Regions from separate parts of the Rhodococcoides sp. S146-33 genome, predicted to be linked through region 3. Evidence: predicted binding sites of a transcription regulator. Region 3 holds the regulator's gene; each other region holds the start of a gene.
What was found. Region 3 encodes LexA, which represses DNA repair genes until DNA is damaged. Its sites were predicted from a motif close to CGAACANNTGTTCG; they were not measured.

Region 1 (4,114 bases), on a different contig from region 3:
CCATGGGCGGCGAGGCCGCGGACGATGGCAAGGCCGATGCCTCGGTTGGCGCCCGTGACGAGAGCGGTGTGTGTTGTCATGTCAACACAATGCGCTCGGTTGTGTTGTCATGTCAACAGCAGGGTGGATAGGCTGGCGCAATGACGCTGTTGAACGAATCCGAGATGGCGCTGTGGCACGTATGGAAGCGGGCGCAGGACACCGTGTGGACTCGTGTCACGGCGGCGATTGCGGACGAAACTGGTTTGTCGGACCAGGACTTCGCGGTTCTGACCCGAGTGCACGAGCTAGGGCAGGGGGTGCTGCGGCAGAGCGCCTTGGCGGCGATGCTCGAGTGGCATCGCAGTCGGCTGTCGCATCATCTGACCCGAATGGCCGACCGCGGACTCATCACTCGGCGTCCGGTCGACGGGGGAGTGGAGGTAGTTCTCACTGCGGCAGGACGCGATGCCGTCGTACGTGCTCGGCCCATTCACGCCGAGGCGGTCCGACGGCATCTGCTCGACGCGATCCCGGCCTCCGAGCGAACGGAATTCGAGCGCATCCTCGTCGGTCTCACGCTGTCAGCAGGCGACCGCTGATCATCGTTGTCGGGCCGCACGCTCGTGTTGCGCGACCGTCGACCATTCGACGCGTGGCTCCCCGTTAGGTTGAGTGGCATGACCGAATACGACCTGCAACGCTTCGTGGACGCCCAAGACCCCGTCTGGAATGCAGTGACGAAGGAGCTGAAGGCGGGACGTAAGCAGACGCACTGGATGTGGTTCGTGTTCCCGCAGCTGGCGGGGCTGGGCCGCAGTGCAACTGCCCAGCACTTCGGTATCGCCGATCTGACCGAGGCGGAACTGTACTTGTCTCACGAGGTGCTGGGGCCACGCCTGAACAAGGCAGCTCGGCTGACCGTTGCTATCGAGGGCCGGACGGTCGACGAGATTTTCGGCTACCCGGACAATCTGAAGCTGCACTCGTCCATGACGCTGTTCGCCGAAGCTACCGAGGGCACGTCCATTTTCGACGAAGTGTTGCGCAAGTATTTCGACGGTGAATCCGATGGCAGAACACTCGACTTGCTCGACGAGCGGTACCGCTAGCATCGCACCATGACGACTCCACTCGCCGGATCCATTGCCTTCGTTCACGCCAGCTGGCACCTGGACATCGTCGACCGCGCGCGAGTGGGATTCGCCGCCGAACTCGAGCAGCTCGGTCACGATGCCACGGTCGACGTTTTCGAGGTGCCCGGCGCGTTCGAAATCCCGCTGCACGCGCAGCGGCTCGCCAGAACTGGGAAGTACTCGGCGATTGTCGCCGCCGCACTGGTTGTCGACGGCGGAATCTATCGACACGACTTCGTCGAGACCGCAGTCATCGACGGTCTCATGCGGGTGCAGCTCGATACCGACGTCCCGGTGTTCTCGGTGGTGCTCACTCCCCACCATTTCCACGAGCACGCCGACCACAACGCCTTCTTCACGGCGCACCTCGAAACCAAGGGCGCGGAGGCGGCGAGAGCTGTCGTCAAGACCCTGGCGTCGCTGGGAACCATCGGCTGAGCTGGTCGCCGCTCTGCTCCGCGGCTTCGTTCTTTACTCGCGGAACTCGAAGTGCAAGAACCGATCTTTCATTGCCGCGAGTGCGGCACTATGCGCGAAGACTTCGAGCGCCTGTCGGTCCTCGAGGATCGGTACTCGTCCGACCCCAACGCTCGGCTCGACTGGACTCGACGCGTGATGTGTGACGGATGGGCCGACCAATACCACGGACTGCCGACAGGTTTGCTTTCCCGAATCTTTATGCAGGGCAATAGTTTTCGATTCCACTATCATTGCCAGTCGAATACATGTTCGATACACTTCACCTCATGACCACCGCGATCTGGCAACTGAGCGAAGCAGAGCTCCTCGCCGCCGCCACCGCGGCCTCCCATGACATTCAAGTGCTCGAAGCCCACCGGATCGCGCTCGTCGCCGAAATCGACACCCGCGTCTCACGGGAGAAGCTTGGCTTCCCCGGACCCGCCGGCTGGCTCACCTCCACCACCCTGCTCAGCCCCGGTAAAGCCACCAAGATCGTCGCCCTCGCCCGCGGACTGAAGAACTTCCCCGACATCGCCGACGCCGTCAACACCGGCAGCATCTCCATCGACCACGCCGCCCTGATCCTCACCTTCGCCGAAACCCCACCGAAAAACCTCCCCCAAGAAGGCCAGGACCTCGCCCGAGCAGCACTGCTGACCGCCGCCACCGGACCCGAAGCCCGCACCGGACCACTGCGCGCCGCGATCACCACACTCCACGACACCTACGGCGACAAGAAACCACCCGACGACACCGACCGCAACGAACTCTTCGCCTCCACCACCCTCAACGGGCGTCTCGTGGCGAAGATGGATTTCGATGCGATCACCGGAGAAAAATTCCTCACCGCCCTCTCGCCGTTGACCGAACCTCGCCCCGCCACCGACGGCACCCCCGACGAACGCAGCCCCGCGAGGCGCCGAGCCGACGCCTTCGCACACATCCTCGACCGCTACCTCGCCTCCAGTAACCGGCCGACCGAGGGTGGAGAGAAGCCGCACGTCAACCTTCACATCACATTGCGCGACCTCACCAACCTGCGCCGCACCATGAACACCGACACCGACACCGACACCGACAGCGACTCTGACTCGAACTACGAGAACGACAGCACCGCAACCGAACCCGACTGCAGCGGCAGCGGCGGCGGTGATGATGATGATGGCGACGGCAGCAGCAGCGATGATTGCGGCAGCGGCAGCGGCGATGGTTGCGACAGTGGCAGCGGCAGCGGCGATTTTTGCGGTGGCGATGGATGCGACAGCTCGACCGGCCCCTCAGCGGACCGTGGCGCGTATCGCGACTTGTTCGGTGACGGCACCACCGTCGGATGGCTCCCCTGGATGGGACCGCTCTCCCGCGAGACCTCCCGCCAACTGGCCTGCGACTGCATCCTGACCGCCATTGTCATGGACGAGAACGGTTCCCCGATCAACCTCGCCCGCACCGCCCGCACCGTCAACGCGAAACAGAAACGCGCCCTCACAGCCCGCGATCACGGCTGCGCCTTCCCCGGCTGCGGCAAACCCGCCGCCTGGACAGAGGGACACCATATCTGGCACTGGACCGACGGCGGCCCCACCGACATGAACAACCTCGTCCTACTGTGCGGATTTCATCACCGACTCATCCATCACAGTGACTGGGAGGTGTTCATCGGTACCGACAACCATCCCTGGTTCATACCCCCGGCGACCGTCGACCCGTACCGACAACCCCGACAATCCCACGCTCGAGCCGGCCCCCACATCGCGTGAGACCACATAAAACAATTCAGGCCCGCACCGAGAACACGGTGCGGGGCTGGAAGAGGCTAGCGGTCAACCGATTTCGAGACCTAGCTCTCAGTCGTTGGCGTGCAACGCCGCATTCAGCTCGACGCCGGTGCCCTTCCACGGCACCACCTCGACCGCACCCGACAGCGAGTTGCGACGGAACAGTAGGTTGGACTTCCCGGTCAGCGTCGCCGCCTTCACCACAGTTCCATCCGGTCCGCTGACCTTCGTTCCCGCGGTGATGTAGAGACCCGCCTCGACGACGCAATCGTCACCGAGGGAGATGCCGAGTCCGGAGTTGGCACCGAGGAGGCAGCTCTTCCCGACAGAGATGACGTTCTTGCCACCGCCGGAGAGTGTGCCCATGATCGACGCGCCGCCGCCGACGTCGGAACCGTCGCCCACCACCACGCCTGCCGAAATCCGTCCCTCGACCATCGAGTTACCGAGCGTGCCTGCGTTGAAGTTGACGAAGCCCTCGTGCATGACCGTCGTTCCGCTGGCCAAATGGGCACCGAGGCGCACACGATCGGCGTCGGCGATACGAACTCCGGTGGGAACGACGTAGTCGACCAGACGCGGGAACTTGTCGACGCCGTACACGGTCACGTGGCCGCGTGCGCGAAGCTTCGCGCGCACCGTCTCGAAGCCGTCGACCGCCGCGGGGCCGAAGTTGGTCCATACAACATTGGCGAGCAGGCCGAACACGCCGTCCAGGTTCTGCCCGTGCGGCTGAATCAGCCGGTGCGAGAGCAGATGTAG
Region 2 (4,114 bases), on a different contig from region 3:
GAACGGATCGTCCTCGGGCCTGGTCGCGTCGTCGCGGCTCGGCCATCGTTCCACCGGCCAGGACTGTTCGTCCTCCATCGATCTGTCGACGCTCATATCCCACCGCTTCTTGTCCGAGTCTCTTCGTCACACTAACTTGCCCTGTATCGCCGCATTTCATGCAGCCTGCTGCCAGTTGGTGATCAGAACATCGGTCGCGTAGCTCAGATCGAGGCCTTCTCCGCCCCAGTTGGGGACTATGGCGTCGGGTGCGATCCCGTCGTATCGTCGCCGAAATTCGTCCGCGTCACCGGACATCGCCGGCGCGTGAATCATCGCGATTCCTGACGGGTGGTGAAACGAGAAGCGTTGATCTCCAAGGGCTTCGATGATGAAATATCCGTCGTGCAGCGCTCGATGATGTTCGCCGCACAGCAGGACCAGATTGTCGAGTGAGGTCGGACCTCCCCGTGAGCGGTACGTGACGTGATGAGCATGCAGAAATCGGGTGCGCCCGCAGCCGGGAACCGTGCAGCATCGATCTCGAATGATCAACTGACGCAACTGCGTTCGGCTCGGGTCCTTGGCAGTCGAACTCCAGCGCACAGTTTTTCCCAGCCGGCCGTGGCCGACGGTTCGCATGACCGCAGAACACAGCACCTGCGCAAGCGTCTCGTCGTCGAGGCCTGGCCCGTCGTCGAAATGGGCATGATCGTGACCCGCTTCGTCGACGCCACCGATGTGCACCAACACTTCCGCAGCCGGTGAAACGACCGGTGAATCCAGCGCAGCGCAGACCATCTCGGCCATGGCGACCAACGCCGGCACCGGGTTGGGCGGCGCTGGGGCCGCCCGGTCACCCTCGGATTCGCCCTCGGTTCGCTTGCGCTCGTACTCAGCCTTGGTCAATGCCGCGAGAAGCCGCTTGCCTTCCTCGGGCCGAAAGCGTGCCGTCAGCACGAGCGAGCCGTCGTCCTCGTCCCAGCGCCACCGCCCGACGCATGGATCGAGGTCGACGCCGTTACCCCTGGTGGGCCGCATCGCCCTCTTCAGGCCACGGCACAGGCGCTCGATATGCGCCGCCGGTGCATCGAGTGCCTTCTGCAGCAATGACGCCTCGTTCTCGGGTGTGGCCACCCGCGTCATTGCCCGCACCTTCGAATACGACACCGTGCCGCTCAGGTAAGCAGAGGTGATCAACGGCAACTCTCGCATGGCCTTGGCGACTCGCACCTGCTCACGGGCCGTATGCAGATCGACTCCCGCACGCCAGGACAACCAGTGCGCACACGACCGAACCTCCCACCCCGCCCATCCGCGTCGAGCATCGAACTCGCCCACCAGGATCAAGTACTGCGCCGACGCTGCCGCTATCTGCCCGGCCAGCGCGCAGATCTCGGTCGCGATGTCATCCAGTGCGATCCGCCCGGCCTCGGATCCCGTCTCGGACATGTCGATCATGAACGCCCCCATTCATCGAATGCATGTTCGACAAAGGTATGGCAAGGCGCCGACAAGAACTCGAAACAGACAGGAAAAACGTCCCCGCGGGGACGTCTTCGAGCTTGGTTGCCGACCGGCGGGCCCGGCAGGGGAGCCGGCCACGAGACATCCGACATCGGAGGGGCAGCGAATGCTCTACATGGCCGACGCCCGCAACTCACCCGTGCGCTTTCGCAGTCCGCTGCGCGGGACGTGGTTGACGTCGCTGTTCGGCGCGGTGCTGCTTGTAGCTCTACCGATCGTCATCGTGACCGGCCTGCTCTCCTACATCGCGTACGGTCCCCAGTTCGGCCAGGCCATGCCGGGAGCCGTCGGGTGGCTGCGGTTGCCGTTCTTCGACTGGCCGACCGATCCCGCCTGGCTGTATCAACTCACCCAGGGCCTACATGTCGGCTTGGGTCTGATCATCGTGCCGCTCGTGATCGCAAAACTGTGGTCTGTGATGCCCAAGCTCGTCGAGTTGCCGCCGGTTCGTTCGCCTGCGCACGCACTCGAGCGACTGTCTCTGTTGGCGCTCGTCGGCGGTCTGCTGTTCGAGATCGTCACCGGTGTTCTCAACATCCAGTACGACTACGTGTTCGGCTTCGACTTCTACGCGGCGCACTACTTCGGTGCCTGGGTGTTCATCGCCGGATTCCTCGTCCACCTCGGTCTCAAGGTTCCGTTGATGTGGCGCACCTTGCGGTCCGAGTCGTTGATGGACGTGCTGCGTGCCCGCAACGAGTCCCCCGACCAGGGTCCCACGACAACGATGAACCGCCGCGGCGCAATAGGATTGGTAGCTGCTGGGATGGGTTTCGTGGCTGTGCTGACGGTCGGCCAGACGGTCGGAGGTGTACTACGCAAGGCCGCGATTCTGCTGCCGCGCGGTCGCTCCTACGGCGATGGCCCCAACGACTTCCAGATCAATCGGACCGCGGAAGCGGCAGGAATCACCGAGGCACAGACCGGAGCCGACTGGCAACTGACTGTCGCCGGCGCAGCCGAGAACTCCGTTCCAGTGGTGCTCTCCCGCGGCAGGCTGCTGTCGATGCCGCAACGCACTGCCGAACTTCCCATCGCCTGCGTCGAAGGGTGGTCGACGACTCAGACGTGGACCGGCATCCCGTTGGCGGAACTCGCCGCCCTTGCGGGTGTACCCGAACCACGATCGGCCGAGGTGATCTCGCTCGAGCAGAACGGCGCTTTCACTCGCGCAGTTCTTCAGGGAAATCAAGCAGTACACCCCGATTCGTTGTTGGCGTTGAAAGTGAACGGCGTGGATCTCTCGCTCGATCACGGTTTCCCAGCGAGGGTGATCGTGCCTGCGCTGCCCGGCGTGCACAACACCAAGTGGGTCTCGTCGATCGTGTTCCGTTCGTGACTTCGACAACTTTCCAAATCTCGGTGAATGGTAAAGAATCTTTTTTCGGTAGCCCGCGGGGTTGCCGACGAAGGAGTACTTCTTCGCCTGGATGAGTCCAGAAGGTCACACCACGATGCACGCACTGTCCAGAGGGTTCCTTACCGCGGGTGCACTGTTCACGCTGTTCTTCGCAGCAGCCTGCTCGTCGACCGACTCGGGCAACGCCGTTGCCGCAGACACCACCACCGCATCCTCGACGTCGGCCGCTGCCACCACCACCGACGACGTCTCGGGCCAGGAGGGCATCGACGCCGGCGGCTCCACCGACATCGACGTCGAGATCGGTCAATGCGTCCGACTCGGCGGGACGATGACGGCCGCCACCATCGAGAACGCCGAATGCGGCAGCATGGAATCGAACTACAAGGTCATCGCCAAGGCCGAGCAGAACGAGCAGTGCCCCACCGACGTGAATCAAACGTATTACGAGACTCTCGACGGCGTGGAGCAGGGCGCGCTGTGCCTCGACGTCGATTGGGTCGTCGACGGATGCATGAGTGTTCCCACCGGCGGCATCGACGAGCCCGCACGTGTCGACTGCAGCGACCCCAGCGCGACCGACGTCGAACAGGTCACCGAGATCAAGACCGGTACCGCTGACCCCAACGACTGCCCTGAGGGCGGATTCGCTTACGACGCACGGCAATTCGTCGTGTGCACCACAACGATCTCCTAGCCCTTTCCGTCCCGCCTCGCTGTCATCATCTGGGTCACGTAGTGATAGTCCACGTGCCCGTGCTCGGTGATCGCCGCGTGCACTGCGTTCAACACTTCGTCGCGCCGCGCGTCGTCGAGAATCAGATGGCTCGAATAGGTTGCAGCCATCGCACAGAATTCGTCCGCGGTGTAGCGCTGAACCCAGCTGTATGTCGAGGACGACCAGGGACCGAAGCCGTCGGCCCGAGGAACGGTCGATTCCGATTGCGCACCGAGAGATCGGGCAAGCAGCGGTGCTGCGTCGGGTTCGGTTGCGTCGTAGGCCGCTCTGACCGCATCCCACGTCGGCCCGTCGAGGTCGCCCGGCATGTTCCACCACAGCCGGAGTGCTCCCCCCGGGACCAACGCGCGCGCCGCGACTGCCGCTCCTTGTTCGTGGTTCACCCAATGCCAGGACTGCGCGGCGGCGACGACATCGAACGACGCCGGCTCGACTACGCACTCCTCGAATCGCGACACCTGCACCTCGACGTCGAGATTCTCGGTACGACGCCGAACGACCTCCGCCAT
Region 3 (4,114 bases):
GACGGCAGCTCTCGCGCTGTCGGCGCAGCTACAGGTGTCCTCGGGTGAGCCCGCCGACGATGTTCGGGAACAGCTCGACGGCTTGATCTTTCGCGGGTTCGTCACCGAATTCGGTTCACGCAGGCTGGCAGACCTGCCGCGATACCTCGCTGCGGCGACCAAGAGGTTGGCCACACTTCCGAGCAGCGCAGGCCGTGATGCGGCCGCGATGGACGTACTCGACCGCGTCTACGCCTCGTATGGGCGGCTGCTGGATTCGCTTCCGGAGGGCCGAAAGAACAGCGCTGGCGTGCAGGAGCTGTTCTGGATGATCGAAGAATTGCGGGTAGGGCTGTTCGCGCAAGGAATTCGGACTGCGTATCCGGTCTCGGAGAAACGCATCGAGAAGGCAATCGCGGATGAGGCCCGCTGAAGGTCGAACCGTCAGTCGATGTCCGCAGATTCGCGGTGCTTGCGCAGTTCGTGGATTTCTTTCTCGAAATCCTCGGCCGAACTGAACGAGCGATACACGGACGCAAATCGCAGATACGCGACCTCGTCGAGGTCGCGTAGCGGACCGAGAATGGCCAACCCCACCTCGTTACTGGGAATTTCGGCGGAGCCGGCGGCACGAATGGCGTCTTCCACCTGCTGAGCCAAGAGATTCAGCGCGTCGTTGTCGACATCTCTGCCCTGGCAGGCCCTGCGCACTCCTTTGACGACTTTTTCACGGCTGAACGGTTCGGTCACTCCGCTCCGCTTCACGACTGCGAGCACGGCGGCCTCGACGGTGGTGAATCGCCGACCGCATTCCGGGCAGGAGCGACGACGCCGAATTGCCTGCCCCTCGTCCATCTCACGCGAATCGACCACGCGTGAGTCGGGATGCCTGCAGAACGGGCAATGCATGAAGGAGCCTCCGTCGTAGCCGATGCGCCGACATCGAACATGCGTGTCGGAGCAATCAGTCGAGGATACTCAGTCATCGGCGTGTGCGATGGGGCCGGTGGTCATCTGCCGGGCGCGTACTCGACCACGGCACCGTCGTGAACCTCGACGACGCCTGCGGGCTGCACCCCAGCGCCGGGCGCATCGGCTCGTAGGTTCGCGATGCCGATCAGGCCACCGGCAACGACGACGGCTGCGAGCACCCACAGCACCAGCGATCGCAGCCGGACCGGCTGACCGGCGAAGTGCGCCGAGGTCTCGTCGAAGTCGCGATCGGCTGCCTCGCGGTCGGTGACATCGGTCCAGGACGACTCCAGAACCGGCAGGCACGGAGTCGTGTACGCACCGCGCATCGCGATGGAGCTCCGCAACGCAGGACGAGCACGGCGACGACGTTCGACGACAGTGGACCGGCTACGGACACCTGCGGTGGTGGGGCGATCGGTGATGATGGTCATCGGAACCTCGTCTTCGCTCGTTGGATCGATTGTTCGATCAGGCGTTCGATGGACGCTTGTTCGAAGTTCTATCACGAGCCTCCGACAAAGTCTGCAGAAAACGCGACACGAGTCGAACAGATGTTTGATTCAACAGCTGATACACGCTAGATTCGTGTCAGAAACCACACGCCACACGAGTCGACACCATCAACTCCAGTCCGCGCAGACCGAACCACGCAGACCGGATCCAGGACACCAGCAGGAGGCCGACAGCATGAAGGACCAGACCTCGACGAGGTCGACCACGGGTTCCAAGACGACCGGTTCCAAGGCGACCACGTCCGTGCCTACGAAGGCCGCCGCAGGGAAGCCTGCCGCGGAACCGACGCCCAAGGCCATGGAAGTCGGCACCGACATCAGCGCCGGCCTGACGGAGCGACAGCGAAAGGTGCTCGAGGTCATCCGAGCTTCGGTGACCGAGCGCGGCTACCCGCCCAGCATTCGTGAGATCGGTGATGCCGTCGGCCTGACGTCGACGTCGTCCGTTGCCCATCAGTTGCGCACTCTGGAGCGAAAAGGATTCCTGCGGCGCGACGCCAACCGCCCTCGCGCGGTCGACGTCCGCGGACTCGACGAGGTACAGGCCGATCAGGCTGCTGCCGCGGTCGACGGATCGTCCGAGGAACAGGATCGCTTGCCGACGCCGACGTTCGTGCCGGTTCTGGGACGAATTGCCGCCGGTGGACCGATCCTGGCCGAGGAAGCCGTCGAGGACGTGTTTCCGCTCCCCCGCGAGCTGGTCGGTCAGGGTTCGCTGTTCCTGCTCAAGGTCGTGGGCGAGTCGATGATCGATGCAGCCATCTGTGACGGCGACTGGGTGGTGGTTCGTCAGCAATCCGTGGCAGACAACGGAGACATCGTGGCGGCGATGATCGACGGTGAAGCGACCGTCAAGACGTTCAAGCGGTCGAAGGGCGAGGTGTGGCTGCTGCCGCACAACCCGCTGTTCGAGCCGATTCCGGGAAACAACGCTGCCATCCTCGGCAAGGTCGTCACCGTGATGCGCAAGCTGTAGAGAACAGCACCGAAACGCGAAGGGCCGCAGCACAGTGTGCTGCGGCCCTCGTGCTTTTCGGATCAGCGGATCATAGATTCAATCCGCGGCCGATGATCTCTTTCATGATTTCGGTCGTGCCACCGTAGATGGTCTGCACCCGAGAATCCATGTAGGCCTTGGCGATCGGATATTCCTTCATGTAGCCGTAGCCGCCGTGCAACTGCAGGCACCGGTCGATCAGCTTGACCTGGTTCTCGGTGGTCCACCATTTCGCCATGGCGGCTTCCTGCACGGTCAACTTGCCATCGTTGAGCAGTTCGATGAACTTGTCGACCATGATGCGGGTGGCGGTGGTTTCGGTGGCCAACTCCGCCAACACGAAGCGGGTGTTCTGGAACTTGCCGATCGACTTACCGAAGGCCTTGCGATCTCGGCAGTACTGGATGGTCATGTCCAGGGCCGATTCCATGGCCGCGGCGGCGACAACAGCGATCGAGAGCCGTTCCTGCGGAAGATTCTGCATGAGGTAGATGAAGCCCATGCCTTCTTCACCGAGCAGATTGGCTGCGGGCACGCGAACGTCCGTGAAGCTGAGTTCGGCGGTGTCCTGGGCCTTCATCCCGATCTTGTCGAGATTGCGGCCGCGCTCGAAACCTGGCATGTCGCGCTCCACGACCAGCAGGCTGAAGCCCTGGGCACCCTTCTCGGGGTCGGTGCACGCCACGACGATGATCAGATCGGCGTTGATTCCGTTAGTAATGAACGTTTTCGATCCGTTCAGTACCCAGTCGTCGCCGTCGCGAACGGCCTTGGTCTTGATGCCCTGCAGGTCGCTTCCGGTGCCCGGCTCGGTCATGGCAATCGCGGTGATCAGCTCACCCGAGCAGAATCCGGGGAGCCAGCGCTGCTTCTGTTCGTCGTTCGCCAACTCGATGAAGTACGGCGCGACGACGTCGTTGTGCAGGGTGAAGCCGATGCCGCTGTAGCCGCCGCGGGTGGTTTCCTCGGTGACGATTGCGTTGTAGCGGAAGTCCTTGACGCCACCGCCACCGAACTCCTCCGGTGCGGCCGTTCCGAGGAAGCCCTGCTTGCCGGCCTCGACCCAGACGCCGCGGTCGACGATGTTCTGCTCTTCCCACTTCGCGTGATTGGGGGCTACGTGCTGTTCGAGAAACTTCCGGTACGACTCCCGGAACAGTTCGTGCTCGGGCTCGAAAAGTGTGCGTTCCACGCAGATCTCCTTGTTCGGTGCGCACCGTCGTCGACCGCGAGAAAGGGGTGTCACAGCGCGGTCGTCGGTGCGACTGACGTCACCGTTCAAGACTACTTTCGCGGTGCACCGGGGGTCGATGACCAAAACGTGCGCGATCCGTGACCGCCCCCGCTACGTCCGCCGAGACGCGGTACTTTTCGCGAGCGCCGAAACGATCGGATAACCGACCAGAATGCCGAGCGAACCCCACGCGATTCCGCCGAGTTCGACCGAACCGACCGACAGCGTGAGGTCGCCGATACCCGCGACCAGTGCCGCGGCAACGACGATCAGGTTGACCGGATCGGCGAAGTCCACCTTGGCGTCGGTCCAGATGCGAACGCCCAGCAGCCCGATGAGTCCGTACAGAACCAGTGTTGCCCCGCCGATGACCCCGTCGGGAACGGTGAAGATGAGGGCACCGAACTTGGGCGAGAA

Region 1: a site for LexA is predicted at 1,834-1,847, ahead of AC5WEY_RS20745 (HNH endonuclease signature motif containing protein). Genes of this name have one in related genera too.
Region 2: a site for LexA is predicted at 1,457-1,470, ahead of AC5WEY_RS03650 (HNH endonuclease signature motif containing protein). Genes of this name have one in related genera too.

The regions. Positions count from the first base shown of each region.
Region 1 is NZ_JCAJWY010000005.1:230,176-234,289, forward strand. It holds gene AC5WEY_RS20725 (SDR family oxidoreductase) at 1-80, opposite strand, end outside; gene AC5WEY_RS20730 (MarR family winged helix-turn-helix transcriptional regulator) at 141-581, shown strand; gene AC5WEY_RS20735 (DUF1810 domain-containing protein) at 660-1,091, shown strand; gene AC5WEY_RS20740 (6,7-dimethyl-8-ribityllumazine synthase) at 1,101-1,553, shown strand; gene AC5WEY_RS20745 (HNH endonuclease signature motif containing protein) at 1,862-3,334, shown strand; gene dapD (2,3,4,5-tetrahydropyridine-2,6-dicarboxylate N-succinyltransferase) at 3,422-4,114, opposite strand, start outside.
Region 2 is NZ_JCAJWY010000001.1:762,392-766,505, forward strand. It holds gene AC5WEY_RS03645 (lipase family protein) at 1-96, opposite strand, end outside; gene AC5WEY_RS03650 (HNH endonuclease signature motif containing protein) at 157-1,440, opposite strand; gene AC5WEY_RS03655 (molybdopterin-dependent oxidoreductase) at 1,622-2,845, shown strand; gene lppU (LppU family putative lipoprotein) at 2,961-3,563, shown strand; gene AC5WEY_RS03665 (class I SAM-dependent methyltransferase) at 3,560-4,114, opposite strand, start outside.
Region 3 is NZ_JCAJWY010000002.1:1,100,009-1,104,122, reverse strand. It holds gene hrpA (ATP-dependent RNA helicase HrpA) at 1-412, shown strand, start outside; gene nrdR (transcriptional regulator NrdR) at 424-888, opposite strand; gene AC5WEY_RS13715 (hypothetical protein) at 990-1,385, opposite strand; gene lexA (transcriptional repressor LexA) at 1,765-2,442, shown strand; gene AC5WEY_RS13705 (acyl-CoA dehydrogenase family protein) at 2,513-3,655, opposite strand; gene AC5WEY_RS13700 (uracil-xanthine permease family protein) at 3,809-4,114, opposite strand, start outside.